3 regions of the Massilia sp. LjRoot122 genome follow, and region 3 is predicted to be linked to each of the others. Evidence: riboswitches for the same ligand, from Rfam matches in the RefSeq annotation. Region 3 holds a riboswitch; each other region holds the start of a gene.
What was found. Region 3 has a riboswitch for thiamine pyrophosphate ahead of ACSQ25_RS08195 (TonB-dependent siderophore receptor). Riboswitches for the same ligand answer to the same signal wherever they lie in the genome.

Region 1 (10,377 bases), 3.1 Mb from region 3:
CGCGGACGCGTCGCGTCCCAGGCTGTAGGTGGCGCCCACGGTGACGCCCTTGAAACTGCCCAGGTAGCCGACCGCGTTATCGCTGCGCGCATTCGGCAGGTAGAGGTCGATGCTGTTGATCGAGAACAGGTTCGGCCCCAGCACGTCGCTCTTCGCGGTGGCGAGGAAAGTCATGTTGAGGATGCGCCCGACCTGCAGCGTGCCCCAGTTCCCCTTCAGGCCGATCCAGGCCTGGCGCCCGAACAGGCGCCCGCCCTGCCCCGAGACGCCGGTGTCGGGATTGAAGCCGCTTTCCAGCGCAAACACGGCGGACAGGCCGCCGCCCAAGTCTTCGCTGCCGCGAAAACCGATCCGTGACGGCAGGCTGCCGGACAAGGAAGAAACCTTGGTGACGGCGTTGCCGGCCGCGTCGGCATTGGTGGTGCGGGCCACGGCGGCATCGACGATGCCGTACACCGTGACCTGGGCCTGGGCCATGGCGGCACCGCTGCACAGGATGGCGGCGAGGGGAAGTGTTGCTGCTGCTTTCATGCATGTCTCCTGTTTATTTGTAGATGGCTCAGGCCTTGCTGGCTTCCGCGAGCGGGGCGCTGCGCAGTGCCGGCAGCGCCGAGGCCGAGCGGCCGTGGCGGATGCAGGCCACGGCGACGGCGGCGATCGCGGCGGGAATCGCAATGGCGAGGAAGTTCTGCTGCAGCGGCAGCGACATGCCGACCAGGGTGCCGATCACGATCGGCGCCAGGATCGCGCCGCTGCGGCCGACGCCCGAGGCCCAGCCGATGCCGGTGGAGCGCACCGCCATCGGGTAGAACTGGCCCGCATAGGCATAGGTGACGATCTGGGTGCCGATGGTGGAGGCGCCGGCCAGGCCGACCAGCAGGAACAGCACCGGGGTCGAGACCTTGACGCCCAGCAGCGTGATCGACACGGCGGCCAGCAGGTACATCCCCACCAGCACGTACTTGATGTGGAAGCGGTCCGCCAGCCAGCCGCCGCCGACCGCGCCGATCACGGCGCCGAAGTTCAGCACCAGCACGAAGGTCAGGGCCGAGCCCAGGCTGTAGCCGGCGCCGGCCATCAGCTTGGCGAGCCAGGAGCTGAGCGCGTACACCATGAACAGGCACATGAAGAAGGCGACCCAGAACATGACGGTGCTGAAACCGCGCCCTTCCTGGAACAGCTTGCCGATCGGCGCGCCTTCGGCCCGGTCGGCCGCCGGCAGCGTATAGCTGTCGTCCTTCTGCACACGATAGGTCGGATCCATCCGCACCAGGATGCTTTGCAGCTCGGCCTGGCGGCCCTGGCGGATCAGGAAGGGCATCGACTCCGGCATGCCCTTCAGGATGAAGGGGATCAGGATCACCGGCACGCCGGCCGCCAGGAACACCGATTGCCAGCCGTAGGCTTCGATCATGCCCTTGCCCAGAAGGGCGGCCAGCATGCCGCCGACCGCATAGCCGCTGAACATGAGCGTCACCATGGTGGAGCGGATGCGCTTGGGCGAGTACTCCGTCATCTGGGCGACCACGTTCGGCATCACGCCGCCGATGCCCAGGCCGGCCAGGAAGCGCATCACGCTGAAGGTATAGGGATCGCCGGCGAAACCGGCGGCGGCCGTGAAGACGCTGAACAGCGCGAGGCAGATGACGATCGCCAGGCGGCGCCCGATCTTGTCCGCGATCGTGCCCAGGAAGATGGCGCCGAACATCATGCCGAACAGGGCCGAGCTGACCATGAAGCCCGCGTTCTGGGCGGTGACGCCCATCTCCTGCATGATCGAAGGCAGCGCGATCCCGGCCACGGCCAGGTCATAGCCGTCGCAGATGATGATGATCGCGCACCAGGCGAGGATGCCCATGTGGAAGCGGTTGAAGCGGGCCCCGTCGGCCAGCTTGTGTACGTCGATGTGTCGCATGTTGTCGTCTCCTGTCGTTTGAATAGTCTTATGTCGTTTTCCAGGGGCCGTGCAGCACCCTGCAGGCCAGCATCCCGATGACGATGCCCCAGAAGGCGGAACCGAGCCCGAGGAAGCTGGTGCCCGATGCGGTGGCCACGAAGGCGATCACCGAGGCTTCGCGGTGGTCCTGCGCGGCCACGATGCCGCCCAGGTTGGCCAGGATCGGCCCGAGCAGGGCCAGCCCGGCCAGGGTCATCACCAGTTCCTTCGGAAAGGCCGCGAACAGCATCACGATCGAGCCGCCGAACAGGCCCGCCACCAGGTAGAAGGCGCCGTTGGCGATGCCGGCGATGTAGCGGCGGCGCGGATCCTCGTGCGCCTCGCGCCCGGTGCACATGGCGGCGGTGATGGCGGCGATGGCGATCGTGATCCCGCCGGCAAACGCCACCAGCAGCGACACCAGGCTGCTGGTGGCAATGATCGGGCGCACCGGACTGTCGTAGCCCGAGGTCTTCAGCACCGTCATGCCCGGCAGGTACTGGCCGGTGAGGGTGACCAGCACCAGCGGCAGGGCCAGGCTGAAGGTGCTGGACCAGGACCAGGCCGGCGGAATGAATTGCGGTACTGCGAGTTCGAGTGCGAGTCCGCCGAAATGGGTGGCGCCGCCGGCCCAGGCGATGGCGGCGCCGGTGGCCAGCAGCAGCGCGACGCAGTAGCGGGGCGTCAGGCGCTTGAAGACCAGGTAGGCGGCGAGCATGCCCAGCACCAGCACCGGCATGGTCTGCAGGCCCGTGAATGCCTTGAAGCCGAAGGGGATCAGGATGCCCGCCATCATGCCGCTGGCGACACCGGGCGGCACCCAGGCGGCGACGCGCTCGACCCAGCCCGACAGGCCGATCACGAGCAGGATGGTGGCGGCCGTCAGGTAGGCGCCGACCGCCTCGTTCAGCGACAGTTCGGGGAACAGTGTGATCAGGAGCGCGGTGCCCGGCGCCGACCAGGCGGTGATGACGGGGATCTTGAGGCGCCAGCTCAGGAAGATGCCGGCGACGGCCGCGCCGACCGAGATGCCCCAGACCCAGGACGCGAACATCTCGTTCGAGATGCGGGCGGCCTGGGCGGCCTGGAAGAAGATGGCCAGCGGGCCGGAAAAGGAGACGAGGACGGCGAGGAAGCCGGCCACGATGGCGGGCAGCATGGCGCTTGCCCTCTCCTGCTGCGCACCGGACAGCGCGGGAATGGCTTCGCCCGCGCCATGGCTGTGATGGCCCTGACCTTGCATGCTGTCTCCATGGATGTTTTTTAACGAGGCGCCGTCGTGGGCGCTTCCTGCAATGCAGAGTAGATAAGCCCGGGAATGCAGTCCAACACTGATTTGGTATGCAATCGATACCTCTGGGGTATCAGTTCCGCCGCGCGTGGCAGAAAAACGCGGATTTTTGTCATTGTGGGGCGAGTCGATGCAGCACTACCATTTGCTTATGTATTTGGCAAACAAGGGGAAGCTCATGAAAATCGTCGTCATCGGCGGCACTGGCCTGATCGGCAGCAAACTGGTCGCCATCCTGCGCGAGCGCGGCCATGAAGCGGTCGCGGCATCGCCCAATTCGGGCGTCAACACCATCACCGGCGAGGGGCTCGACGAGGCGCTGGCCAACACCGACGTCGTCGTGGACGTGGCGAATTCGCCCTCGTTCGCGGACGAGGCCGTGATGGAATTCTTCACGACCTCCGGACGCAACTTGCTGGCCGCCGCGGCCAGGGCGGGCGTGAGACACCACGTGGCGCTGTCGGTCGTCGGTACCGACCGCCTGGCCGACAGCGGCTACTTCCGCGGCAAGATCGCGCAGGAGAAGCTGATCCGGGAGTCCGGCCTGCCCTACACCATCGTGCATTCCACCCAGTTCTTCGAATTCCTGGGCGGTATCGCCGCATCGGCGGGGCAAGGCGACAGCATCGCCCTCTCGCCTGCCTTCGTGCAGCCGATCTCGTCGGACGACGTGGCCCTGGCGATGGCCGACGCCACCCTCGGCGCGCCGGTGAACGGCATCGTCGAGATCGCCGGCCCCGAGCGCTTCCGTCTCGCCGAACTGGTGCAGCAATACCTGGTGGCCAGGAAGGACCCGCGCACCGTGCGTGCCGACGTCCACGCCCCCTACTTCGGCGCGGAGCTGCAGGAAGACACGCTGGTGCCGCACGGGAAGGCACGGCTGGGCGCTGTCCATCTGCAGGGCTGGCTGCAGGCGCAGGCACGCTGAACCCCAGATGCACATCGGGAAATCCTACGGCCTGGCCGAATTCGTCTACTGGACGCGGCGCAGGATCTACGTGGTCGCGGCGGCCGCCGGCGCGGTCGCGGCGCTGTACCAGCTGGGCGGCTGGCGCTGGCCGGCCTTGCCCTGGCCGGTGCTCGCGCTGCTGGGAACCGCGGCGTCCTTCATCGTCGGATTCAAGAACGTCCAGAGCCATCACCGCACCGTCGAAGCGCAACAGATCTGGTCGTCGATCACGGCGTCCAGCCGTTATTGGGGCCTGATCAGCCGCGACTTCCCGGCCGACGACAACGCCGTCCGCGATCTGATTCCCAGGCACCTGGCCTGGCTCACCGCGGTCCGCTACCAGTTGCGCACTCCCCGTGTCTGGGAGGCGGCAGCCACCGCCCCGAATGCCGAATACCGGGAGCGCAGCTTCGTGGTGGCGGAACGCAGCATTCCGCTCGAGACCGAACTGGCCAAATACCTGCCGCCGGCTACCGTCGCGGAACTGCTGGCGGGCGGCGACATCCCTGCTGCGCTGATGTCCATGCAGAGCCGCGCCATCCGCGGTCTCTACCTCGCCCAAGGACTGCCGGTGCTGCATCACACCGAGATGCAGAAGACCCTCAAGGACCTGATCGACCAGCATGCGCGTGCGCAGCGGATCAAGAATTTCCCTTATCCGCGCCAGTACACCATCGTCAATTCATTGTTCGTGTGGCTGTTTGCCCTGCTGCTGCCCCTCGGGATGGTGCGCGAGTTCGCCCAGCTGCCCGCACCCGCCCTGCTGGAGGGCCAGATGGGCTGGTTCGCCGTGCCGTTCAGCGTCCTGGTCGCCTGGATGTACCTGGCGCTCGACCAGGTCGGCGAAAGTACCGAGAATCCCTTCGAAGGCGGCGCCAACGACGTCCCCATCACCCATATGTCGCGCGCGATCGAGCAGGAATTGCTGGCGCTGCTGGGATCGGCGCCCGACCGCAGCGCGCCGCCGTCCGACGGGCACATCCTTCTCTAGGCGCGCCCGCTCACACCTTTGCCAGCTGGCGCCGGTATTCCGAGGGTGTGAGGCCCAGGTTGCGCTGGAAGCTGACGCGCATCCGGTCTTCGTCGCCGAAACCGCATTGCAGGGCGATCTGGTCCAGCTTGCGCTGCGATTGTTCCAGCATCCGCCGCGCCGCTTCGACCCGGAACAGTTCGACCGCCTTGCCCGGCGAACGGCCGGTCCTGCTTTTGTAGACCCGGGAAAAATTGCGGGCGCTCATGCGCGCGCGTTCGGCCAGCAGCTCGACGCTCAGGTCGGCATTGTGGAGGTTGTCGAGGATCCAGGCATGCAGCACGTCAAAACCGGCGCTGTCGCGCGCCTGCGCCCGCAGCAGCTCGCTGTGCTGCGACTGTCCGCCGGGACGCTTCATGAACACCACCAGGTCGCGCGCCAGGTCCATGGCGACGGCCCTGCCGCAATCCTCCTCGACCAGGGCGAGCGCCAGGTCGATGCCCGCGGTCACGCCGGCCGAGGTCCAGACCCGGTCCTGGCGGATGAAGATGGCATCCCGGTCGACCGTGAGGGAGGCGAAGCGCTGCTCCAGCAGGTCCGACATGGCCCAGTGCGTGGCGGCGCGCCTGCCGTCCAGCAGTCCGGCTTCGGCCAGCAGAAAGGCGCCGGTGCATACCGATGCGGTGCGCCGCGCACGCGGCGCTGCCTGCCGCAGCCAGGCGATGCTCGCATCCAGCTGGTCCAGCAGGCCGGCGATCCCGGAGGATCCGGGCACGACGATGGTGTCGATGGCGCGCTGGTCGAATGCGGAGACCGGCAGCGTATCGATCACGACGCCTTCTTCCGTGCGCACCGGGCCGCCGTGCAGGCTCACCGTCTGCAATTCGTAGGGAAGCAGCTCACGCCCGCCCAGGTGGCGTTGCGCGGCCCAGAACACGGTCTGCGGACCGGTCAGGTCGAGCAGCCCCGTCCCGGGAAAGGCAAGGAACAGGATGAGCGGGGGCTGGCGGGTGGGTAGCATGGCGAAGGAGAATGCGGCATCGACCCCGGCATCTTACCGGATCGTGAAGGCGACCTGCACCTCCGGCTTGCGCCCCGAAATGATATCGGCCAGCGCCCGCCCGGAGCCGCAGGCCATGGTCCAGCCCAGCGTGCCGTGCCCGGTATTCAGGTACAGGTTCGGATACCGCGTCGCGCCGATGTAGGGGACGTTCGATGGCGTCAGGGGCCGCAGGCCAGCCCAGTAACGCGCACGCTCGTAAGCGCAGGCGCCGGGAAAGAGTTCGCGCACGCGCCGGGTAATCGCCTCGCAGCGCACCATGTTCAGCGCACGCGAATAGCCGTCAAGCTCGCAGGTTCCGGCGACGCGCAGGCGCGCTCCGAGCCGCGATAGCACCAGTTTGTGGCCGTCGTCGGTGAGCGACACCGTCGGCGCCGCGGCCGCGTCGATGACCGGATAGGTCGCCGAGTAGCCCTTGCCGGGATAGATCATCAGCCGGATGCCCAGCGGCGCCAGCAACGCGGGCGAAAAACTGCCGAGTGCGACGACGAAGGCGTCGGCATCCAGCACCCCGTGCCGGCCTTCGCCGTCGATGAGCTCCACGCCGCTGATCTTTCCCGCCTCGGCCAGCAGGCGCGTCACGCTCGTGTTGTAGCGGAAGCGGATGCCCGCGGCTTCGCCCCTGGCTGCCAGTTGCTTCGTGAAGGCGTGCACGTCGCCCGACTCGTCGCTGGCGGTAAAGTCGCCGCCCACCAGCCGGACACGCGCTCCCGCCAGCGCGGGTTCGATGCGCAGCACCTCATCGGCGTCGATCGTCATGCGCGGGCAGCCCAGTTCGCGCATCGCCGCCGCGGCGCGGCAGGCACGGTCGAACTCGCGCTGGTCGGTATACACATGCAGGATGCCGCGCGCCAGGTGATCGTAGTCGATCCCGGTCTCGGCCCGCAGGGCCTGCAGGCTGCGGCGGCTGTAATCGGCGATGGCGACGATCCGGCGCAGATTGGCGGCCACCCGCGCCGGCCGGCATTCGCGCACGAACTGCAGGCACCAGCGCCATTGCAGCGGATCGGCGCGCAGGCGGAACAGCAGCGGTGCGTCTTCGCGGCCGAGCGAGCGCAGGACCTTGAGCAGGCCGGCAGGGTTGGCCCAGGGCTCGGCATGCGACACCGAAATCTGGCAACCATTCGCAAAGCTCGTTTCCTGCGCCGGTCCCGGCTGGCGATCGAGCACGGTGACCTCATGCCCTGCCTGCCGCAAGTACCATGCGCAGGCGGTGCCGACCACGCCGGCTCCCAGCACAATGACTTTCATCGGATCCTTGTGTGCGTCTCGGGCGCCTGGGCAGGATCGGGCAAGGGAGTGGTTGGATGCGGCATGACCGGCATCGCCACGCTTCCCTTCGCTGGCATTATCCAGATCAGGTTCCGAGGGTATGTCTCACCCACGGCGCGCGTTCGCGCGGCGCAGGACCCCTAGCGTTTGCCCTTGTAGGGCGCAAGTATTCTATCTCGTTCCAAATGTGTCTGCGGAGAACGACGCGCAAATACTTCTGCCGATTCGTCCCGTGCGCGCCAAATGGGGCGCATAGTGTCCTGTGTTCGCTCGATGCTTTCCCGATCCTGCATCTTCGCAGCAATCCGCTGCCTCCCCCTCGACCCGCCCTTCTGCCGCTCCCGATCCATCGGGACCGTGCCCTCATGCGGCTCGACACCGACAAGGACTTCCATGTTCCCTTATTCCCCTTCCAGCAATCCCGCCCTCCGCTCCCATGTGGATTCCCAGCTCGCCTGGTTCAATGACCTGAACAAGACCCTGACAGGGTCCTTCCAGGCCGTGTGCGAAGCCAACCTCAAGCTCGGCCAGAGCATGATCGAAGAAACCATGAGCGCCAGCAAGCGCATGCTGTCGAGCGAGCGTCCTTTCGACGCCATGGGTGCGGCCGCGGCCCATGCCCAGCCGGCTTCCGACAAGCTGCGCGCCTACCAGCAGCATCTCTCGCGCCTGGCGGCCGAGGTCCACGTCGAACTGGCCCGCGTCGCCGAGCAGCACGGTCCGGAAACCTCGCGCACCGCCCACGCCCTGGCGGACGACGTGACGCGTGCCGCCACCGAAGAAAGCGCGCGCAGCATGCGCCAGCAGGAAGAAGTACTGAAGACCTTCCGCGATCCCTTCCAGCCGGCGGATGCGCAACGCGGCAACGGCGGTGGCAACGGCCATGCCCATGCCGCGGCGAACCTGCATGCCGAGCGCGCCAACGCGAGCGCCGGCAGCGGCGCCAGCATGCAGTTCGACGGACTTGCCGACAACGGTTCCGTGCAGGGCCACGTCCAGGGACCGGCCGTGCAGCCGGCCCCGCAGGCGGGCAACAAGCCGCCGCGCAAACCGGGCTGAGTGGGTACGACGAGGCGCTTGCCGGGGCGAAGCGCGCCGCTGTGAACTTCCGCGCATTTTCCGCCGCGCGGATCGGGCATGATGGCGGCATCGACACTCTGCCTCCATCGCTCCCATGACGCTTCCGGCAAAGACCCTCCTCGCAGCACTGTTCCTCCTGGCCGGCGCCGCAACTGCCATCCCAGCCTCGGCATGCCGGATATACACGCCGGAGGAAGCCGCCCGCAGGCAGCAGGAAGCTGTGGCCGAGACGAAGGCGCAGTTGCTGGCGCTGAAGGACGAGGCGGACCTGGTCTTCGTCGGGCGCATTGCCATGCTCACGTCCCAGGAAGAGACCCTGCCCTCAAGCTCGCCGATCCCCCACCTTGTGCAGGTCTACGGCGCCACCTTCGACCTGGTCGAGGACATCAAGGGAAAGTACGCGGCCCAGCAGGTGCTGAGCTTCACCAGGGACAAGACCCGGGTCGTCATCGGCTGCACGAGGGACATCCGCGACAGCCTGCCGCGCGCGAACGGCACCGGCGATATGTACCTGGTGTATGCCAGGGCCGGCAAGATCCTGCGGGCCAACCGCATGCCGGAGTGGGAACTGATGAACGGGCGCCAGGAAGCCGAGTTCCTGCGCACCGCGAAATAGGAAGGGCCGCTCAGGCGGCCTTGTTCGCCACGTACTGCTCGTAACCACGCGCCCGCAGCGCACAGGCCGGGCAGCTGCCGCAGCCATGGCCCCATGGATGCGCGGCGCCGCGCTCGCCCAGGTAGCAGGTGTGGGTGTCGAAGCGGATCAGGTCCACCAGCGCCTCGCCGCCGCAATCCTGGGCCAACTGCCAGGTCTCGGCCTTGTCGATCCACATCAGGGGGGTCTCGACCTTCAGCCGCGTGGCCATGCCGAGATTCAGCGCCACCTGCAGCGCCTTCATGGTGTCGTCGCGGCAGTCCGGATAGCCCGAGAAGTCGGTCTCGCACATGCCGCCCACCAGCACGGTCAGGCCGCGGCGGTAGGCCACCGTGGCCGCCACCGTCATGAACAGCAGGTTCCGGCCCGGCACGAAAGTGTTCGGCAGGCCGTTCTCCTGCATCGCGATGGCCACGTTGCTGGTCAGGGCCGTGTCCGAGATCTTGGAGATCAGGGACAGGTCGATCATGTGGTCCTCGCCCAGCCTGGCATCCCAGTCCGGATTGAGTGCGCGCATTTTGGACAGCAGGGTCGGGCGCACTTCCAGCTCGATGGCGTGGCGCTGGCCGTAGTCGAAGCCGATGGTCTCCACGCGCGCATAGCGCTGCAGGGCCCAGGCGAGGCAAGTGGTGGAATCCTGGCCGCCGCTGAAGAGGACGAGCGCGGTGTCGTTGGTAGGCATGATCGGGTTCGTGGACAGAGGAAACCGCGAATTCTGGCATAAAACAGGGCGCTACGTCAGCTCCGCAAACCCCGCACCGCTGGGCTTAGCGTCCGTCACCGTTTTTGCCAATCCGTTAAGATTGCCATGAACTTACCCTACGGAGCGCCATGTTTCCTGCAAGATCGAATTCCCGCCGCCTGCGTCCCCTGCCCCGCCTCTTCATGGGAATGGGCGCCCTGGTATTTGCGACCGCAGTCTACGCACAGGAAAGCACACGGGGAATCGACTACCAGGTACGCATCGACGCCCCGCGCCAGATCGAGAACATGCTCGAGGATAACCTCGACCTGATGCGCTGGCGCGGCAACCCGCGCGTCGACATGGAACAGCTGCAGCGCCTGGTCAAGGAAGCACCGGCCCAGGCCAAGACCTTCATCGCCACCGAGGGCTATTACTCGCCCAAGATTTCGGCCGGCCTCGATACCGGCGGCGGCCGTCCG
Region 2 (10,377 bases), 2.8 Mb from region 3:
GTTCCTGGCCGATCATGATGCGGTGCCCGTCGGCGGTGCGCAGGCCGAATTCGCGCATGCCCCAGGCTTCGTCGCGCAGCGGCTTGACGAATTCGGCGCCGTTCGCCACGGCGCGCGCATGCCAGGCCTCGACGTCGGTGACGTCGAGGTAGGCGAAATAGGAATGCTCGCCGGTCTGCGCAGCCGGCATCGCGTCCGGGCAGGCGCCGGCCATGATGCGGCAGCCGTCGCGGATGAACATGCGCCAGCCCGGATCGCCCATCTCGTGGATGGCGAAGCCGAGCACGTCGCGGTAGAAGGCCGCCGAACGTTCGAGGTCGGGGACGGCCAGCACGTACAGGTGATCGCGGATCATGCCGGCCGCCGGGAGGCTTACTGCTCGCGGACCCAGGTCTGCGAACGGCCGAACATCGGCGCGCCGATGTAGCCGCGCACCTCGAGCTTGCTGCCATTGTCCCTCAGATGGGCCTTGCTCTTGTAGGTCTTGCCCTTGGACGGATCGAGGATCTCGCCGCCGGTGTATTCGTTGCCGTCTTTCTTGAGGCCCGAGAGGATGGTCATACCGATGATCGGCTGGTCCTTGCGCGCGCCTTCGCAGGCGGTGCACTTCGGGTTCTGGTCCTGGTCGGCCGGGCGGAACAGCTTCTCGATCTTGCCGGTCAGGATGCCGTTGTCCTCGGTGATGCGCACCAGCGACTTCGGCTTGCCGGTTTCGTCGTCGATCGTTTTCCAGGTGCCGGCGGCCGAGGTATTCTGCGCCATGGCAGCCGGTACGGCCAGGATCATGGCCATCAGGCTTGCGCCCATCAGTTGTCGCATGTAGGTCTCCATTGTTGTGGTCTGACGGAACCAGTGTAGCAAACTGTATTCACGGCTGGGTCATCGAAATCCGAGGAAGTATTCGAATCGTCCGGCTTGCAACAAAAAACGCGGCCGAAGCCGCGTTGTTCGTGGGTGCCGCAGCTTACGCCGCCGGCAGCTTGGCCAGCTGTTCCTGCATCTTGGCCAGCGTGGCCGAGAAGTTCGCCACGCGTTCCTTCTCCTGCTCCACCACCGCGGCCGGGGCGCGGGCGACGAAGCTTTCGTTGGACAGCTTGCCGCTGGCCTTGGCGATCTCGCCCTGCAGGCGCGCGATCTCTTTCGACAGGCGCTCGCGCTCGGCGGCGACGTCGATCTCCACCTTCAGCATCAGCTTGGTGGTGCCGACGATCGACACGGCGGCCGGCGATTCCGGCAGCGCGTCGACGATCTGGACTTCCGCCAGCTTGCCCAGCGACTGGATGTAGGGGGCGAACACCGCCATGCGGGCGCGGTCTTCCGCGTTGCCCGGCTCGACGATCAGCGGCACGCGCACCGACGGCGACAGCGACATCTCGCCGCGCAGGTTGCGGGTGGCGTCGACCAGGGCCTTGAGCTGCTCCATCAAGGCTTCCGCTTCTTCGCTCACCAGCGAAAGGTCGGCCAGCGGGTAGGGCTGGACCATGATCGAATCACCGGTTTTGCCGGCCAGTGGCGCGATGGCCTGCCACAGCGATTCGGTCACGAACGGGATGATCGGGTGGGCCAGGCGCAGGATCACTTCCAGCACGCGCAGCAGGGTGTGGCGGGTGGCGCGCTGCTGCGCTTCCGTACCCTGCTGGACCGAGACCTTGGCCAGTTCCAGGTACCAGTCGCAGTACTCGTCCCAGACGAACTTGTAGATGGCGCTGGCGATGTTGTCGAAGCGGTAGTCGGCGAAGCCCTTGGCGATCTCCAGTTCGACGCGGTTCATCAGCGAGATGATCCAGCGGTCGGCCGGCGACAGGTCTTCCGGATTCGGCTGGCTGCAATCCTTGCCCTCCGTGTTCATCATCACGAAACGGGTGGCATTCCACATCTTGTTGCAGAAGTTGCGGTAGCCCTCGCAGCGTCCGAGGTCGAAGTTGATGTTGCGGCCCAGCGAAGCGTAGCTCGCCATCGTGAAGCGCACGGCGTCGGTGCCGAAGGCCGGGATCCCTTCCGGGAATTCCTTGCGGGTGGCCTTGGCGATCTTCTCGGCGGCGCGCGGGTCCATCAGGCCGGTGGTGCGCTTGGCCACCAGCGAGTCGAGGTCGATGCCGTCGATCAGGTCGATCGGGTCGAGCGTGTTGCCCTTCGACTTGGACATCTTCTGGCCCTGCGAGTCGCGCACCAGGCCGTGCACGTACACGGTCTCGAACGGCACCTTGCCGGTGAAGTGGGTCGTCATCATTACCATGCGGGCGACCCAGAAGAAGATGATGTCGAAGCCGGTCACCAGCACCGAGGACGGCAGGAAGTGCTGCATGTCTTTGGTCTGCTCAGGCCAGCCCATGGTCGAGAAGGGCACCAGGGCCGACGAGAACCAGGTGTCGAGCACGTCGTCGTCGCGGCGCAGCGCGCCCGTGATGCCTTGCGCGGCAGCCTTGGCCTTGGCTTCTTCTTCATCGCGGGCGACCACGATATTGCCTTCGTCGTCGTACCAGGCGGGGATGCGGTGGCCCCACCACAGCTGGCGCGAGATGCACCAGTCCTGGATGTTGCCCAGCCACTGGTTGTAGGTGGTGGTCCAGTTCTCGGGCACGAACTTGATTTCGCCGTTGGCGACCTTTTCCAGCGCCACGTCGGTGATCGACTTGCCCGGATTGAAGGTCCCTTCCGGCGCCGGCTTGCTCATGGCGACGAACCACTGGTCGGTCAGCATCGGCTCGATGACGACGCCGGTGCGGTCGCCGCGCGGCACCATCAGCTTGTGCGGCTTGACCTGCTCGAGCAGGCCTTGGGCTTCGAGGTCGGCGACGATCTGCTTGCGCGCGGCGAAGCGGTCCAGGCCCTGGTACTGGCTCGGGCCGTTCTCGTTGATCTTGGCGTCGAGCGTGAAAATGTTGATCGGCGCCAGGCTGGCGCGCTGGCCCACCGCGTAGTCGTTGAAGTCGTGGGCCGGGGTGATCTTCACGCAGCCGGTGCCGAATTCCTTGTCCACGTAGCTGTCCGCGATCACCGGGATCTGGCGGCCTGTCAGGGGCAGGGTGAGCAGCTTGCCGTGCAGATGGGCATAGCGCTCGTCGGTCGGATCGACCGCCACGGCGACGTCGCCCAGCATGGTTTCAGGACGGGTGGTGGCGACGGTCAGGTGGCCCGAGCCGTCCGCCAGCGGGTACTTGATGTACCACATCGAGCCGTCTTCTTCCTGCGAGTCGACTTCCAGATCCGACACCGCCGTGCCCAGCACCGGGTCCCAGTTGACCAGGCGCTTGCCGCGGTAGATCAGGCCCTGTTCGAACAGGCGCACGAAGACTTCCGAGACGACCTTCGAGCGGGTCTCGTCCATCGTGAAGTACTCGCGCTGCCAGTCGGGCGAGGTGCCCATGCGGCGCATCTGGCCGGTGATGGTGTTGCCCGACTTTTCCTTCCACTCCCAGACCTTCTCGACGAAGGCTTCGCGGCCCAGGTCGTGGCGCGAGATCTTCTGGGCGTCGAGCTGGCGCTCCACCACGATCTGGGTGGCGATGCCGGCGTGGTCAGTGCCCGGGATCCAGGCGGTGTTGTAGCCGCGCATGCGGTAGTAGCGGGTCAGGCCGTCCATGACGGTCTGGTTGAAGGCGTGACCCATGTGCAGGGTGCCCGTCACGTTCGGCGGCGGCAGCTGGATGCTGAACGACGGCTTGCCGTCTTCCATGCTGGCGGCGAAGTAACCGCGCTGCTCCCATTCGGTGCGCCAGTATTGTTCAATGTCGGCAGGCTCGAAAGACTTGGCTAATTCCATGATGTGGTGGCGATGGTCGATAGTTAACGTTCGAAAACGACCATTATAGAGTAGGAGCCAGCCGGTGCGTTCGGCCAAGCCCACGGTCAGTCAACTTCGTCCATATGCTGTGGTTATGGATCGATAATCTTTACATATAAATAAACATGGGGCTATAATCCGCTCGCTGCCGACGGGCAGCACACGCTAGGGGTCCTGCCGGCGCGCGAAGCGTCCGGCGGGTGAGAAATACCCTCTGAACCTGATCTGGATAATGCCAGCGAAGGGAAGCTTCAAAGACATCGGCCGTGTCCGCACGCGCTTGCCGTCTGCGCCTCCTTTGCTGGCTCCTCAACAAGGAGCCACATGAATGCACCACTGAAGTTCGACGCCGCGACCGCCATGGTCGACAGCGCCGCCATCGAACCCTTCCCCAACTCGCGCAAGGTCTACATCGAAGGCAGCCGACCCGACATCCGCGTGCCGATGCGCGAAATCAGCCAGTCGCCCACGCCCGACAGCTTCGGCGGCGAGCCGAATCCACCGCTGTTCGTGTACGACACCTCGGGCCCGTACACGGATCCGACGGCCAGCATCGACGTGCGCCGCGGCCTGGCTACGCCGCGTCTGCCCTGGATCGTCGAGCGCGGCGATACCGAGGAGCTGGCCGGCCCCACCTCCGACTACGGCAAGGCACGCCTGGCCGACCCGGCGCTTGCGGCACTGCGCTTCGAGCTGCAGCGCACCCCGCGCCGTGCGCGTGCCGGGCGCAACGTCACCCAGATGCACTATGCGCGCCAGGGCATCGTCACGCCCGAGATGGAATTCGTCGCCCTGCGCGAAAACCTGCGCCGCAAGGAATACCTGGCTTCGCTCGTCGAGTCGGGCCCGGTGGGCGAGCGCATGGCCGGCCTGCTGGCGCGCCAGCATCCGGGCCAGTCCTTCGGCGCCAGCATCCCCTGCGAGATCACGCCGGAATTCGTGCGCGAAGAGATCGCCCGCGGCCGTGCCATCATCCCGGCCAACATCAACCATCCGGAAAGCGAGCCGATGATCATCGGCCGCAACTTCCTGGTGAAGATCAACGCCAACATCGGCAACTCGGCCGTGACTTCGTCGATCGGCGAGGAAGTGGAAAAGATGACCTGGGCGATCCGCTGGGGCGCCGACAACGTGATGGACCTCTCGACCGGCAAGCACATCCACGAGACGCGCGAGTGGATCATCCGGAACTCGCCGGTGCCGATCGGGACGGTGCCGCTCTACCAGGCGCTGGAAAAGGTCGGCGGCAAGGCCGAGGACCTCAGCTGGGAGATCTACCGCGATACCCTGATCGAGCAGGCGGAGCAGGGCGTCGACTACTTCACCATCCATGCCGGCGTGCGCCTGGCCTACGTGCCGATGACGGCCAAACGCCTGACCGGCATCGTGTCGCGCGGCGGTTCCATCATGGCCAAGTGGTGCCTGGCCCACCACAAGGAATCCTTCCTGTACACGCATTTCGAAGAGATCTGCGAGATCATGAAGGCCTACGACGTGTCCTTCAGCCTGGGCGACGGCCTGCGTCCGGGCTCGATCTACGACGCCAACGACGAAGCCCAGCTGGCCGAGCTGAAGACGCTCGGGGAGCTCACCCAGATCGCCTGGAAGCACGACGTGCAAACCATGATCGAAGGGCCCGGCCACGTGCCGCTGCACCTGATCAAGGAGAACATGGACCTGCAGCTGGAGCAGTGCAGCGAAGCGCCGTTCTACACTCTGGGGCCGCTGACCACCGACATCGCGCCGGGCTACGACCACATCACCTCGGGCATCGGCGCCGCCACCATCGGCTGGTACGGCACCGCCATGCTGTGCTACGTCACGCCCAAGGAGCACCTGGGCCTGCCGGACAAGGCGGACGTCAAGGACGGCATCATCACCTACAAGATCGCCGCCCATGCGGCCGACCTGGCCAAGGGCCATCCGGGCGCCCAGATGCGCGACAACGCCTTGTCGAAAGCGCGCTTCGAGTTCCGCTGGGAAGACCAGTTCAACCTCGGCCTCGACCCGGACAAGGCGCGTTCCTTCCACGACGAGACCCTGCCCAAGGATTCCGCCAAGGTAGCCCATTTCTGCTCGATGTGCGGTCCGCACTTCTGCTCCATGAAGATCACGCAGGAAGTGCGCGAGTACGCGGCCAACCAGGGCGTGGGCGAGCAGGCCGCGCTGGCCAAGGGCATGGAAGAGAAGGCGATCGAGTTCGTGCGCGGCGGCGCGAAACTGTACCGGGAGGTCTGATGACGGAGATCGAACTGAACGGCGCGCCCTACTGCCTGCCCATCGGGCACTCGCTGCAGGACCTGACCGGCCGGCTCGGCGTGGCGGAGCAGGCGGTGGCGGTCGCGGTCAACCGCGAAGTGGTGCCGCGCGCGCAGTGGCCGCATCACCGCTTGCAGGCCCGCGACCGGGTCGACATCGTGCGCGCCATCGGCGGCGGATAAGAAGGAGACTGAACATGAATGCAATGACTGAACAAGACTGCCTCACCATCGCCGGCCGCCAGTATGGCTCGCGCCTGCTGGTCGGCAGCGGCAAATACCGCGACCTGGCACAGACGCGCGAGGCGACGCTGGCGGCGGGCGCCGAGATCGTCACAGTGGCGATCCGGCGCGTGAACATCGGCCAGGATCCGCATGCCCCTAGCCTGCTCGACGTGCTGCCGCCCGACGAATTCACCATCCTGCCGAATACCGCCGGCTGCTACACGGCCAAGGACGCGGTGTACACCCTGCAGATGGCGCGCGAACTGCTGGGCGGGCGCAAGCTCGTCAAGCTGGAAGTGCTGGGCGACGAGAAGACCCTGTTCCCGCAGATGCCCGAGACGATCAAGGCCGCCGAGACCCTGGTGCGCGACGGCTTCGACGTCATGGTCTATTGCAGCGACGACCCGGTGCAGGCGCGCATCCTGCAGGAGATCGGCTGCGTGGCCGTGATGCCGCTGGCCTCGCTCATCGGCTCGGGCATGGGCATCCTCAATCCCTGGAACCTGAAGCTCATCATCGAGAGCGCGAGCGTGCCGGTGCTGGTCGATGCCGGCGTCGGCACGGCTTCGGATGCCGCCATCGCGATGGAGCTCGGCTGCGACGGCGTGCTGATGAACACCGCGATCGCCGCGGCGGGCGATCCGGTGCGCATGGCGCGCGCGATGCGGCATGCCGTCATCGCCGGGCGCGAAGCGCACCTGGCCGGCCGCATGCCGAAGCGCTTCGCCGCTTCGCCTTCGTCGCCGGTCGAGGGTCAGGTCACGGCAACTCGCGCGTGATGGTGCCCACCGTTCTCGTGTTCGCCGGGCTCGATCCCGGCGGCGGGGCCGGGCTGGCGGCGGACATCGCCGCCATCGGCGCGCTCGGCGGCCATGCGCTGCCGGTGGCGACGGCGCTGACCGTGCAGGACAACAACCGGGTACACGAGGTGCAGCCGGTCGACACAAGCCTGATGGTGCGCCAGGCCGACATCCTGATCGATTCCTTCAGCATCGATGCGGTCAAGATCGGCATTCCCGGCAGCCGTGAGAACGCGGCCGCCATCGCCCGGCTGCTGCGCCGGCTGCGCGCCGCCGACCCAAGCCTGCCGGTGGTGCTCGACCCGGTGCTTGCCAGCGGCCATGGCGATGCGCTCGGCAAGGGCGACGCCGTCGCCGCGCTGGCCGAGCTGCTGCCGCTGGCCACCGTGCTGGTGCCGAACCTGCCGGAAGCCCGGGCGCTGGGCGCCGTGCCCTGCGAGCACGTGATGGTCACGGGCGGTCACGGCGATGGCGACATCATCGTCAACCGCTGGCTGCGCGACGGGGTCGAGCAGCGCGCCTGGCGCATGCCGCGCCTGCCGCACAGCTACCACGGCAGCGGCTGCACCCTGGCCGCGGCCATCGCGGCGCGCCTGGCCTTCGGCGACCCTGTCGAGCAGGCGCTCGAACATGCCCAGGACTACTGCCACCAGGCGCTGGCGCACGCCTTCTGGATCGGACCGGGGCAGCGTATCCCGCGTCGCATCCTCCATACCCACTGAGCCCACTGAGCCCATCGAGCGCACTGAAAGGACCACTTTGAAAAAGCACTTCCTACGCGGCCTGTACCTGGTCACACCCGACTGGGACGATACCGAACGCCTGCTCAGGGTCACCGACCTGGCCCTGATGGCCGGCGCCTCGATGGTGCAGTACCGCCACAAGAGCGCCAGCCCGGCCTTGCGGGCGGAGCAGGGCGCGGCCCTGCTGGCGCTGTGCCGCAGCCATAACAGGCCGCTGGTGATCAACGACCACATCGACCTGTGCCGCGACCTCGATGCCGACGGCGTCCACGTCGGCGGCCTCGACGTGCCGGTGGCCCAGGCCAGGGCCGTGCTCGGGCCGGACAAGATCGTCGGGGCCTCGTGCTACGGCGAGCTGAAACTGGCCGAGACGGCCCAGCAGGCCGGCGCCAGCTACGTGGCCTTCGGCGGCTTCTATCCCTCGCCGGTCAAGCAATACACCTTCGTCACGCCGCCGGAACTGATCGAGGTCTGGCGCGACCGGGTATCGCTGCCGATGGTGGTGATCGGCGGCATGACGCCGTCGAATGCCGCACCGCTGGTGCGGCGCGGGGCAGCGATGGTGGCGGCGATCACCAGCGTGTATGCGGCCGAGGACCCGGAAACCGCGGCGCGCGAATTCTGCGCGCTGTTCCGGCGCACCTGATCCTACAATAGCGGCGTCATCCATCTTATGCCGCCCACCATGCGACCACCGCGCCTGCTCATCCATACCCGCCGCCACCCGTCGGCCATCCTGCTGCTGGTGCAGCTGCTCGGCATGCTGCTGTATCCCTTCATCGAGAATGCGCCGGCCGGGCACACGGCCCTCAACGTGTTCGGCGTGCTGGTGCTGTCGCTGACCATCCGCATGGTGCGGCGCACGCCCGGGGAAACCAGGATCAGCGTGGCGCTGGCGGTGCCGATCGTGATCCTGCTGGCGCTGCAGACCTTCTACGACCTGCGCAGCACGCTGCTGCCCTGGTCGTCCGGGCTGGAAGCGCTGTTCTACTTCTACGCCGCCGCCAGCCTGATCTCCTACATGATGGGAGACCGCCAGGCCACCACCGACGAACTGTTCGCCGCCGCCGCCACCTTCACGCTGCTGGCCTGGGGATTCACGCACCTGTACCTGATGGTGCAGGAGCTGCAGCCGGGCACCTTCGCCGCCGCCGTCAACGCGCAGGCGCCGCGCTCGTGGAGCGAGCTGAATTACCTGAGCTTCGCACTGCTGTCGAGCACCGGGATCGGGGACGTGATTCCGCTCACCGTCCATGCGCGTGCCCTGTGCAGCATCGAAATGCTGGTCGGTGTGATGTACCTGGCGGCGGTGGTGGCGCGCCTGATCGGCTTCACCACCCAGGGCAAGATCCACCGGCGCCATCCGAATTCCCCGCGCGAACCCTGGGAAGAAGATTGAGGCGCTCATCCATGCTGGATAAAGTGCGGCCGTACGTGCCGGGGTTAAGTCTTTAATAAGAGATTTGCATTAACTTGCTCGCATTCGCAGCACAGGTATTTCGCCACCGCTGCCTTCAGTCCCCGCGAGCATGAACCCGACAATCCGGATCGCCACCAGCACCAGCGCAAGCCGCCGCGTCTTCACCTTCCTGAGAACCGGCGTCGCCGGCCTGCTGGTGCTGGCGCTGGCCTACGTCCTCGCCGCCTCCTTTCCCAAGCCGATGTTCGGCTACCGTGTCGACTACCAGAATTACCAGGTGTGGTCGGACCAGCCGATCCCGGACGAGATCAGCCATGTGCTGGACGACGTGACGCGGCGCCTGCGCACCTCGAGCCTGCACGACCGCGACACGCCGGTCGAGATCTTCTTCTGCAACGAGTCATGGCGCCTGGGGTTCTTCGGGCGAAGCTTCAGTACGCAGATGGGCGGCGCCGCGGATACCTGGCTGACCCGCCAGGTCTTCATCCGTGCGTCCGACATCGCGTCGAACCGCATTCATACGCCGACAGGCAGGCCGCTGGCCGATGCCGCGCAGCGCCCGCTCTCGTATTACATCGCGCACGAGATCACGCACAGCGATACCTCGCGCCGCTTCGGGCGCACGATCATGCTGCGTTATCCGCAGTGGCTGGTGGAAGGCTATGCCGACTACGTGGGCAAGGGCGGCGATTTCGATTTCGAGGAAAACCGCGCGCTGTTCGCCGCCGGTGCAGCGGCGCTGGACCACGACAGGAGTGGCCTGTACCGCGAATTCCACCTGAAGGTCGCCTACCTGCTCGACAAGAAGGGCTGGACGCTGGAGCAGGTATTCGCGAATCCGCCGGATGAAAGCGAACTGGATGCCCGGCTGCGCATGGAAATTGCCTTCCCGGCGGATTGACCAGGCGTACCGCAGCATGCGATATTGCTTTTCTTGCCACTTCACTTGAGAGCAATCGCATGCGTCTTTACCTTTCCGCCCTCGTCCTCGCCCTGGCCAGCGCCGGCTGCGCCCAGCTTGCCCAGGATGCCGCCATTTCGCCCGAGGTGCTGCGCACGCACGTGGCCTACCTGTCTTCCGACGAGCTGGAGGGTCGCGGCACGCCCTCGCGCGGGCAGGACCTGGCGACCGAGTACATCGCGGCCC
Region 3 (10,377 bases):
CCCGGGACGATGGCGCGGTTGGCCGGGTCGAAGGCCTTGCTGCCCGAGTACTGCCAGGTCGCGTCGAGCTTCAGGCCGGCCACTGCCGGCACCGCATACTCCACCCAGGCGGTCGAACGCAATTCCGGCACGTTGGTCACGCGCTTGCCTTCCACGCTGGCGTCGCCGGTGCCGGTCTGCTCCGCGTCGAGCGCCATCACCGACAGGCTGTAGTTCAGGTCGGGATTGAGCTTGCCCTGGGCCGCCAGTTCGACGCCGCGGTGGCGCTGCTGGCCGGCGCGCACGAACAGGTTGGCGCCATTCACGTACTCCAGGCCCTGGCGGATGTCGAAGGCGGCGGCCGACAGCATCACGGCCTGGTTGACGATGCCCTTGACGCCCAGCTCCACCTGCTTCGAGCGGCTCGGCGGCAGCACGCTGTCTTCGTTGGCGGTGCCCATCTCGGCGATGCCGCCGTGCTGCAGGCCGTGGCTCAGCGAGCCGTAGACGCTCCAGTCGCGCGCCGGCTTGTAGACCAGGGCCACGCTCGGCAGCACGAAGCTGTCATCAGCGTGCACCCAGCCCTGTTCGATCTCGGCCAGTTCGTCGCGCTTGAGCTTCACCCAGCGCAGGCCGGTGTGCAGCGTGAGGCCTTCCGACAGCGTGGCCACGTCCTGCACGAACAGCGCGCCTTCGCGGTCGTTGCGGCGCTCCATCACCGGACCGGTGCGCGGATTGCCCGGCGCCGGATCGACGACCAGCTTGTTCCAGATGTTGCTGTAGCCGGCGTAGTCGTAGACATAGGTGCCGAAGCTGTCGTGGCGCTCCGACATCGCCGCGCCGACAGTCAGCTGGTGGCGCACGGCGCCCGTGGCGAAGCGGCCCTGCAGCATGGCCTGCGCGCCCCACGGCGTCTTGCGCTCGCCGACGCTCTGGTAATCGTAGACGTCGTAGTCGCCGTTCGAGCAGTAGCCCGGATAGAAGCCGTCGCCCTCGTTGCTGCAGCCGTAGGGGAAGGCGGTGTAGTCGTCGCGCTTGAACCAGTGCTTGTTGGCGTTGACGGTCGCGGTCCAGTCGGGATTGAGGCGGTATTCGAAGCGCAGCCCCAGGTTGCTGCTGTCGGTCTCGACCGGCTTGGTCCAGGGCTGGTCGTTCAGCAGGGTCTTGGGCGAAATGCCGGTCGGCAGGACTTCGTTGCGCAGCAGCTGGTAGCCCGGCGCGGTGATTTGCGACTTGTGCTGGTGGTCCAGGTCCAGCTGCAGTAGGGCGTTCGGGCTGATCTGCCAGTCGAAGGCGCCCGACACGAACTGGCGCTCGCCGTCGGCGCCGCGCACATAGGATTTGATGTCTTCGGCCGCGGCATTGATGCGGTAGCCGAAACGGCGGTCGTCGAAGCGGCCGCCCAGGTCGATCGCGCCGTGCAGGGTGCCGCGTTCGCTCACTTCCACCAGCGCCGAGCGCAGCGGCGCATTGGTCGGGCGCTTGGTGACGAAGTTGACCATGCCGCCCGGCGCCGCGACGCCGGCCTGCAGGCCGGCCAGGCCGCGCAGCACTTCGATGCGTTCCTTGTTCTCCAGCGGGATCTGGGTGTCGGCGGGGATCGCGATGCCGTCCTTGCGGTAGCTGCTGGCGTTGTCGAGGGCGAAACCGCGGATCGAGAACTGCTCGGCATAGCCGACCGCGTTGTAGGCATCGCCGACCGAGGCGTCGAAGCGCGCGGCGTCGCTCACGTTGCGAATCGACAGGTCCAGCATCTGGGTGCGGTTGATGGCGGTGATCGAGGCCGGGGTGTCGAGCAGCGGCGACTCGGAGAAACCACCGATGCTGGCGCGGTCGCTGGCGACCCAGCGGCTGCCGGTGACCACCACCGAGGCGACGCCTTCGGTTTGCTGTGCGGATGCGGTAAGGGAGAAGGCCTGCAGGATGGCGCAGGCAAGAACGGAGTGCTTCAGCTTGAAAGTCATGGTTTGCTCGTCTTCGCGCGCCACGGCAAAGCGGCGCGCTGCTTTTGATGAAAAAGCCGGAGCCAACGTGGGGGAAGGGCAAACAAATTGGGAACTGCGTTGCGCTTTCCTTCGCTGGCATTATCCAGATCAGGTACGAAGGGTATCTCTCACCCGGCAGCGCGACCTTGCGCGCACCAGGACCCCTAGCGAGGCGGCAGTGTACCACGGACCCGGGCGGGCGTGGTGAATGTGGCAAGGGCCGGCGGCCGCCGGCCCTGTGCTTACTTGGGCGCCAGGCTGGACACTTTCAGGTCCAGCACCTTCAGGCGCGCCACGGCGTTGCTGTTCTTCGGGTTGAGTTCCAGCGAACGGCGGTAGCTGCGCACGGCATCTTCCTTGTAGCCCGCCGCTTCCTGCGCTTCGCCCAGGCTGTCGAACAGGTTCGCATCCTCGGGCAGGAGGCGGGTGCCGAAGCTGAAGATGGCGATGGATTCGGCATGCATGCCGTCGCGCAGCAGCTCGTAGCCCCAGGAATTGATCGCGTCCGGGCCGAGCTTGAAGCTGGCGCCGCGCGCCTGCATGTCCTGGTAGAGCTCGAAGGCCTGGTCGAATCCGCGTTCGGCCAGCTGGCCGGCGAAGTTCTCGTGGGTCGGCGCCAGGCCGCTGCCGCGTTTCGCTTCCATCGTGATCATGCGCTTCGGTGCGCCGTTGGCCTCGGGCCGGTTGGCCAGGAAGGCCTGCGCTGCCTTGTCGCCTTTCAGGTAGGCGTCGAGGAAGCGATGCACGTAGCGCGCCATCCAAGCATGCGCGGCGCGGACCTCGTCCCGGTCGTAGTCGGCGAAATCGCTGGCGCGGGCGAAGCGCAGCCCGTCCGCCGCGAAGTGCTGGTGCAGCATCGGATGCATCGTGGCCACGAACACGTCGGAGTAGCTCATCCGGTTCAGCAGGCTGAAGGCCGTGCTCTTTTCGCTGCGGTTCAGGGCCTCGATCGAGCGGGGGCGCTGGGCCAGGTAGAGCAGCGGCAGCGGCAGGCGCGCCGGGGTCACGTAGGGCACCGCGGCCTTGCCGCCGTCCACGAACTGGGGGAAATAGCGGACCGAGCCGTCGATGCTGACCAGCGCCTTGATGCGGTCGTCGCGGGCGGCGGCCAGCACATTGGCCAGGCCGCCCCAGCTGAAACCCGCCACCGCGAGGCGCTCCATGTCCGCCTGCGGCAGCGCGGCGGCCTGGGCGATCAGCCAGGCGATGTCGGCCGCCTGCGTTTCCAGGCCTTCGACATCGTCCGTCATCGCACGCGTACGTGCGCCCTGCGAGGCGCTGGACAGCACGATATAGCCCTGGCTGGCCAGGTATTCGCACAGGTCGGCATTCTCGGCCGCGCTGGCGCTGAAGCTGGGCGCGTAGATCAGCACCGGGAAGCGGCCACCCCGTGCCGGCGCGTCCAGCGTTGCCAGCATCGGCTGCGCCAGCTCCCGCTGCACGGCCTCCTTGCCGATCGCCCCGGCGAACTGCGCGAGCTGCTGTGCGCTGCGGCGCTTCAGCTCGTCAGGGGAGAGGTCGAAGCCGGATTCCGTGACACTTGTTGCGAGGTAATCGCCGAAGCTGAGCGGCCGTCCGGCGCGCACGGCCGGGTACCACACCAGCACCTGCATCGGACGCGCCCGTTCGCCGCTCGCCGGCTTGCCGGTGGTGAGCGAGACACGGGTCTTGTAGACGCGCGCGTGGTCGTACTGCTTGAGCACCTTGAGGCCGACCGGAAGCGGGCCGGGTTCGGGTATCAGGGGTGTGGCCTGGGCGGCGGGCAGGGCGCAGAACAGCAGGGCGGACAACAGCGCGGATAGAAAGGCAGTCGGCAGGCGGGTCATGGCGTGTGGAGGCGTTGGCAGGGCGCCCAGTATAGGAGGGGACCCCGGCGCCATGTCTCTCCAATTCTCACCGCGGCATCCGCCGCTCCCGGACCGTGGTATCAGGCTTCGGCCGTGGCCGGCGCCGTCGCCGTGCGCGCCTGCGCGCTGGCTGCCGGCACCATGTGGCGCAGCATCGTGCTGCGGGTGGAGTCGCCGATGGCGCGCCAGAACTCGCGGCGCTGGGCGGCGCGCTTGCGGTGCTTGGACGGCATGTCGGCCAACGGCTTGAGGTAGAAGGGCAGGCGGATCAGGTAGCTGCGGCCCGGCATCTCGACGCCGCCCAGGATCTTCCAGAAGCCGTCATAGGCGTTCTCGAAGTGCTTGACGTCGACGGGATTGTAGGCGACGTGCGAGGTGCACTTGATGGCCGCCACCTGGTCGATGCCCAGCGCCTGGGCCACGCCCTGCATCGCGGCGAAGCAGAAGAAGCTCGGCGAGTTGTTGGGGAAGGCTTCCTCGAAGGCGTCGAAGGCGGCGCCGGAATCGGTCCAGCGGCCCTGGTTGCGGGTGACGAAGGGAACGGTCGGCAGGTCGACGCCCGCCAGTTGCCCGTCCACCCAGGTATAGGAGAGGCGGTGCAGGTACTTGCCGTCGGCGACCAGCGAGATGGTGAGGTCGCCCTCGGCATCGTGGCGCGGCGCCATCTCGAGGCGCAGGAGGAAAGCATGCTCGCCGCCTTCGTGCTGCGACTGATGCTGCCACAGCGTGAGCCCGCCGCCGCCGTAGACCGCCTGGTGGTAAGCGTTGCCGAAGGCGCCGTCCTCGAAACGGTAGTGCGACAGCACGCACTGCACGCGCTCGCGCGCACTCAGGTCTTTCGACAGGTAGCTGCGGTGGCTCAGGTGGTGGAACAGGTCGTCGTTGGGGGCGGCCGCGACGAAGCGGCGCACCAGGTCGAGCCGGCACAGGGCCTGGTGCTCGCGCCAGTAGCGCAGCACGCGCAGGCTGCGCACGATACTCAGCATCCACGAAGCGGGCGTGTACTGGCTGCGGCGGGCGAGCCAGCTCTTGGACAGATGAGCGAAGATCATGTGAGAGCTCCAGTCGGCAGTAAAGTTGCGGGCGCCGGGATGGCGCCTCCGTCTTTAACTTGCCCGCCGCTTGGGGACAACCAAGCGCGGGATTGCACAACAGAAATCACATTCTGCCATGCAATAGCCGTGGATGCTAACTTGTGCCTGGATACGACAGAGGGAGGGTAGTGAGGTGAAGGGAACCGCAGCAAAGGGTTGCGTTCATGGTGTCTCTCTCTTGATCGGCTTTTTGCGTCTTCTTGCGACTTTTTGTTTTCGCCTGACAGGCAACACAAGATTACCATGTTTGTGCGGCGACACGCTTCTGATTCATCATCGATAATTGCGCCAAACCGAAGCAGACCGGAGGTGCGAGATGGCGTATGAACTTTTTTACTGGCCGGGAATCCAGGGACGCGGGGAGTTCGTCCGGCTCGCCCTGGAGGAAGCCGGGGCGGAGTACGTGGATGTGGCGCGCCGCGCCGGCGGCATGGACCTCCTGCTGTCGGCGCTCGACACCGAAGCCCATCCCTCGTTCGCGCCGCCTTTCCTGCGCGCGGGCGAGCTGACCATCGGCCAGGTCGCCAACATCCTGCTGTTTCTCGGCGAGCAGCATGCGCTGGCGCCGCGCAGCGATCCGGGACGGCTGTGGACCCACCAGCTGCAGCTGACCATCGCCGACCTGGTCGCCGAGATCCACGACACCCACCACCCGATCGCCACCTCGCTGTACTACGAAGACCAGAAGCCGGAAGCGCAGCGGCGCGCCGCCGACTTCATCGAGACCCGCCTGCCCAAGTTCTTCGGCTATTTCTCGCGCATCCTCAGCAACCCCGAGCAGCGCGACTGGCTGGTGGGCGACAAGCCGACCTATGCCGACCTGTCGCTGTTCCAGGTGATCGAGGGCCTGCGCTATGCCTTCCCGAATGCGATGAAGCGGCTCGAAGGCGACTATCCGGCCCTGGCCGCGCTGCGCGACCGCGTGGCCGCACGTCCCAACATCGCCGCCTACCTGGCCTCGCCGCGGCGGATCCCGTTCAACCAGAACGGCATCTTCCGCCACTATCCCGAACTGGACGAATAATCGTCAGCCTCATTCCAATGCAAACCCCCTGAGGGCGGCCTTGGCCGGCAAGCCGTCACGGCGGTCGAGCCAGCGCGCCAGCGTGGTCAGCAGGAAGGCGCCAAGCACGATCAGGGCGCCGATCCAGGGCGTGGCCATCAGGCCGAAGCGGGCGACGATGATGCCGCCGCCCCAGGCGCCGAGGGCGATGCCGACGTTGAAGGCGGCGATGTTCAGGCCCGACGCCACGTCCACCGCCTGCGGTGCATCGCATTCGGCGCGCTGCACCACGTAGACCTGCAGGCCGGGCACGTTGCCGAAGGCGACCGCGCCCCAGGCCAGCACGGTGGCCAGCACCAGCCACTTGTCCGGCGCCGTGAAGCTCAGCACCAGCAGCACCAGGGCCAGCAGGGCGAACACGATCTGCAGCGCCGGCAGCGGCCCCTTGCGGTCGGCCAGCTTGCCGCCCCAGATGTTCCCGGCCGCGACCGAGACGCCGTAGACCAGCATCACCAGGCTCACGCTCGACGCGGCAAAGCCGGACACCTCCTGCAGGATCGGCGCCAGGTAGGTGAAGGCGATGAAGGAGCCGCCGTAGCCGAGCGTGGTCATGGCGTACACCAGCAGCAGGCGCGGCTTCTTCAGCACCGCGAGCTGGGTCAGGAGGCTGGCCGGCTTGCTGCCTGCAATACTGGCCGGCACCAGGATCCAGCTGCCGATCATGGCGGCCACGCCCAGCAGCGACACCGCGAGGAAGGTCGCCTGCCAGCCGAAGTGCTGGCCGATGAAGGTCCCGAGCGGCACGCCGGTGACCAGGGCCACGGTCAGGCCGGTGAACATCAGGGCGATCGCGCTCGCGGCTTTCTCCTTCGGCACCAGGCTGGTGGCGATGGTCGAGCCGATCGAGAAGAACACGCCGTGGGCGAGGCCGGTGAGCACGCGTGCGGCCATCAGGGCGGTATAACCCGGCGCCATCCAGGCCACCAGGTTGCCGACCGTGAACAGCATCATCAGGCCGAGCAGCAGCAGCTTGCGCGGCACGCGGCCGGTCAGGGCGGTGAGGACCGGTGCGCCGACGGCGACGCCGAGCGCATACAGGCTCACCAGCAGGCCGGCGGAAGGCACCGACACCTTCAGGCTGGCGGCGATGGTGGGAATGAGGCCGACGATCACGAATTCGGTCGTGCCGATGGCGAAAGCGCTGAGGGTCAGCGCCCAGAGTGCGAGTGGCATGGTGTTCTCCTTGTCTGCCGGTTGATCCAGGCCAGCAGTGTGGCGCCGGGGCGCACATAGAAAAATGCCTTGGCGTACAATTTACTTTTGACTGGGAGTCACGAATGATCGACGTAGAGGCATTGATTGCCTTCACTGCAGTCATAGATACGGGCTCGTTCTCGCATGCCGCCGAGCGCCTCGGGCAGACGCCCTCGGGCGTGTCGCGCACGATCTCGCGGCTCGAAGCGCAGCTGGGCATGACGCTGATGCACCGTACGACGCGGCGCCTGCAGCTGACGGAGGAGGGGAGCTGGCTGCTGGGGCGGGCGCGCAGCCTGCTGGCCGAGCTGGCGAATACCGAGGCGGAGGCGGCGGCGCGCCGCTCGCAGCCCTCGGGCCTGGTGCGGGTGAATGCGGCCACGCCCGCGCTCGACCACCTGCTGGCGCCGCTGGTGCCGGCCTTCCTGGATGCCTATCCGCTGGTGCAGCTGGAGCTGGTCAGCGGCGAAACCTATGTCGACCTGATCGAGGAAAGGGCCGACCTGGCGATCCGCATCGGGAACCTGCCGGATTCGACCCTGAATGCGCGCCGCCTCGGCAACTCGCGGCTGCGGGTGCTGGCCGCACCCGCCTACCTCGACAAGCACGGCGTGCCGGCGGACGCCGCCGCCCTCCACGCCCACCGCACGCTCGGCTTCACGGCGCCGGCGACGCTGAATACCTGGCCGCTGCGGCATGCGGGCGGGGAGGGCTGGACCGTCACCCCGGCGGTGTCGGCCTCGAGCGGCGAGACGGTGCGCCACCTGGCGCTGGCCGGGGCCGGGGTGGCGTCGCTGTCGGATTTCCTGACGCGCGCCGACGTCGCGGCCGGGCGCCTCGTGCCGGTGCTGGAAGAGGCGACCCTGCCCTGGACCCAGCCGGTGTGGGCGGTGTTCTATAAACAGGGATCGCTGGCGCCGCGGGTGGCGGCGCTGGTGGATTTCCTGGCGCAGAGGCTGCAGGACGTGCTGGACCGCTAGGGACGGCCCGGCTCAAACTTCTTGGGGATTGCCCGAACCATCGCCCGGCGCTAGTGTCTGTACGCTAGTCCAACACAGGAGCCGTCCATGAATACCGAGAACAGCAAGGTCAAGCCCGTCGAAGACGGCATGCACACCATCACCCCGCACCTGGTCTGCGACGGCGCGGCCGATGCCATCGTCTTCTATGAGCGCGCCTTCGGCGCCGCCGAAGTCATGCGGCTGCCGGGGCCGGGCGGCAAGCTGGCCCACGCAGCGGTACGCATCGGCGATTCGATGCTCATGCTGATGGACGAGTTCCCCGACTGGGATGCCAGCGGCCCCCGGGCGCTGGGCGGTACGCCGGTCACCATCCATCTGTCGGTGCCGGACGTCGACCGCGCCTTCGAGCGCGCCGTGGAGGCCGGCGCGATCGCGCGCATGGCGCCGGCCGACATGTTCTGGGGCGACCGCTACGGCGTGGTCGAAGACCCGTTCGGCCACCGCTGGTCGATGGCGACCCATATCCGCGACGTCTCGCCCGAAGAGATGGCGGCGGCCATGCAGCAGGGCTGTCCCTGAATTATCATGTCAGTCGCTCAACTATCAGAGAGACTGACATGAACGAATCCGCACTGCATGCCGATGCGGTCCTGCGCATCGCCGCCTTCTCCGATGGCGACACCGGCGGCAATCCCGCCGGCGTCTGGATCGGCGACGCACTGCCGCCCGCGCCGCAGATGCAGGCGCTGGCGCATGCCATCGGCTTTTCGGAAACCGCATTCGCCGCGCCGCAATCCGCTGACGATACCCGAGGCTGGCGCGTCCGTTATTTTTCGCCCGAGTCCGAAGTGCCGTTCTGCGGCCACGCCACCATCGCGCTCGGGGCCGCGCTGGCGCGCCGCTTCGGCGAGGGCCGCTACGCGCTGGAGCTGAACGCGGCCGCGATCTCGGTCGAGGGCAAGCTGGACGGGACGCGGGTGGCGGCCAGCCTGCAATCGCCGCCGACCCGCAGCGCAGCGGCGCCCGCGGCCCTGGTCGACGCCGCGCTGGTCCTGTTCGGCTATACCCGCGCCGACCTCGACGAACGCATCCCGCCGGCCCTGGCCCACGGCGGCGCCGACCACCTGGTGCTGGCCCTGAACAGCCGCGCCGCGCTGGCCCGCATGGACTACGAGCTCGACGCCGGACGCCGCCTGATGAACGAAGCCGGCCTGGTAACGGTCGTGCTGGCCTGGGCGGAAACCCCGCAACGCTTCCATACCCGCAACCCCTTCGCGTCCGGCGGCGTGCTGGAAGATCCGGCCACCGGCGCCGGCACGGCCGCGCTGGCGGGCTACCTGCGCGACATCGGCTGGCCGCACGGCGGGCGCATCGAGGTGGTGCAGGGCGAGGACATGGGCATGCGCTCGCGCCTGGGCGCGGAGATTCCGCCAGAGCCCGGCGCTTCGATCCGGGTGTCCGGGACGGCGCGCATGATGTAGGAGCGCTTACCGTCATGAAGCCTGCCGGATGCAGTGCCGGCAGCATGCCTTAATGACAGTATTTGTGACATCCTCCCAGGAGAATGTAAACACAATGTTAAGTACGGTCGTGCGTTCATGTAGGATAAATATTACACATCTGTCGGAGTACTCTTAGCGTTTTGTAGGACAAACAGAAGGGGAAAACTGCCTCACCTCGACATTTAGAAAGATACTGAACGGATTGATAATTTGATTCAGGCAAGTTCTGTTTCACACCTTCAATCCGGGAGTATCTTCATGTCGCTGTTCGACCCTATCGTTTCTCATTCCGCCGGTGCTTATGCGCGCGCCGTCCAGGATGCACGTGCGGCACGCGCTGCCGGGCTCGCTGTCGAGCGCCTGCCATTCACCATCCGCCGGGTCGAGACCGAGGCGGACCTGCTGCAGGCAGTGAAGATCCGCCACGCCGCCTATGCCCGCCACGTGCCTGACTTCGCCCGTTCGCTGGCGCAGCCGGAAGCGGCCGACTATGAAGACGACACCATCGTGCTGCTGGCCGAGTCGAAGCTCGACGGCACGCCGATCGGCAGCACCCGGATCCGTACCAACCTGGTCCGCCCGCTCGGCGTCGAGGAATCGATCGTGCTGCCGGACTGGCTGCAGGGCCGTCGCCTGGTCGAAGCGACCCGCCTCGGCATCGATGAAGGGCGCATCGGCCGCGTGGTCAAGGTCGCGCTGATTAAGGCCTGCTTCATGTATTGCGAAGACAACGGTATCGATTACTCGGTCG

Region 1: it holds a riboswitch for thiamine pyrophosphate, as region 3 does, so the genes downstream of both, ACSQ25_RS21920 (D-amino acid dehydrogenase) here and ACSQ25_RS08195 (TonB-dependent siderophore receptor) in region 3, are expected to answer to the same signal.
Region 2: it holds a riboswitch for thiamine pyrophosphate, as region 3 does, so the genes downstream of both, thiC (phosphomethylpyrimidine synthase ThiC) here and ACSQ25_RS08195 (TonB-dependent siderophore receptor) in region 3, are expected to answer to the same signal.

Annotation. Positions count from the first base shown of each region.
Region 1 is NZ_CAXUPB020000001.1:4,982,753-4,993,129, forward strand. Features, by position in the region: gene ACSQ25_RS21890 (porin) at 1-531, opposite strand, end outside; gene ACSQ25_RS21895 (MFS transporter) at 560-1,915, opposite strand; gene ACSQ25_RS21900 (benzoate/H(+) symporter BenE family transporter) at 1,944-3,095, opposite strand; gene ACSQ25_RS21905 (SDR family oxidoreductase) at 3,406-4,155, shown strand; gene ACSQ25_RS21910 (bestrophin family protein) at 4,163-5,167, shown strand; gene ACSQ25_RS21915 (GlxA family transcriptional regulator) at 5,178-6,167, opposite strand; gene ACSQ25_RS21920 (D-amino acid dehydrogenase) at 6,201-7,562, opposite strand; TPP riboswitch at 7,524-7,630, opposite strand; gene ACSQ25_RS21925 (phasin family protein) at 7,872-8,537, shown strand; gene ACSQ25_RS21930 (hypothetical protein) at 8,653-9,174, shown strand; gene queC (7-cyano-7-deazaguanine synthase QueC) at 9,185-9,895, opposite strand; gene ACSQ25_RS21940 (autotransporter assembly complex protein TamA) at 10,045-10,377, shown strand, end outside.
Region 2 is NZ_CAXUPB020000001.1:4,669,148-4,679,524, reverse strand. Features, by position in the region: gene ACSQ25_RS20540 (VOC family protein) at 1-355, opposite strand, end outside; gene ACSQ25_RS20535 (DUF2147 domain-containing protein) at 373-819, opposite strand; gene ACSQ25_RS20530 (valine--tRNA ligase) at 965-3,763, opposite strand; TPP riboswitch at 3,942-4,048, shown strand; gene thiC (phosphomethylpyrimidine synthase ThiC) at 4,109-6,022, shown strand; gene thiS (sulfur carrier protein ThiS) at 6,022-6,225, shown strand; gene ACSQ25_RS20515 (thiazole synthase) at 6,240-7,046, shown strand; gene thiD (bifunctional hydroxymethylpyrimidine kinase/phosphomethylpyrimidine kinase) at 7,046-7,789, shown strand; gene thiE (thiamine phosphate synthase) at 7,827-8,456, shown strand; gene ACSQ25_RS20500 (ion channel) at 8,496-9,209, shown strand; gene ACSQ25_RS20495 (hypothetical protein) at 9,340-10,131, shown strand; gene ACSQ25_RS20490 (M28 family metallopeptidase) at 10,191-10,377, shown strand, end outside.
Region 3 is NZ_CAXUPB020000001.1:1,857,203-1,867,579, forward strand. Features, by position in the region: gene ACSQ25_RS08195 (TonB-dependent siderophore receptor) at 1-1,943, opposite strand, end outside; TPP riboswitch at 2,033-2,140, opposite strand; gene ACSQ25_RS08200 (CocE/NonD family hydrolase) at 2,207-3,790, opposite strand; gene ACSQ25_RS08205 (DUF535 family protein) at 3,892-4,863, opposite strand; gene ACSQ25_RS08210 (glutathione S-transferase) at 5,222-5,929, shown strand; gene ACSQ25_RS08215 (MFS transporter) at 5,939-7,141, opposite strand; gene ACSQ25_RS08220 (LysR family transcriptional regulator) at 7,246-8,142, shown strand; gene ACSQ25_RS08225 (VOC family protein) at 8,230-8,703, shown strand; gene ACSQ25_RS08230 (PhzF family phenazine biosynthesis protein) at 8,742-9,605, shown strand; gene ACSQ25_RS08235 (N-acyl amino acid synthase FeeM domain-containing protein) at 9,885-10,377, shown strand, end outside.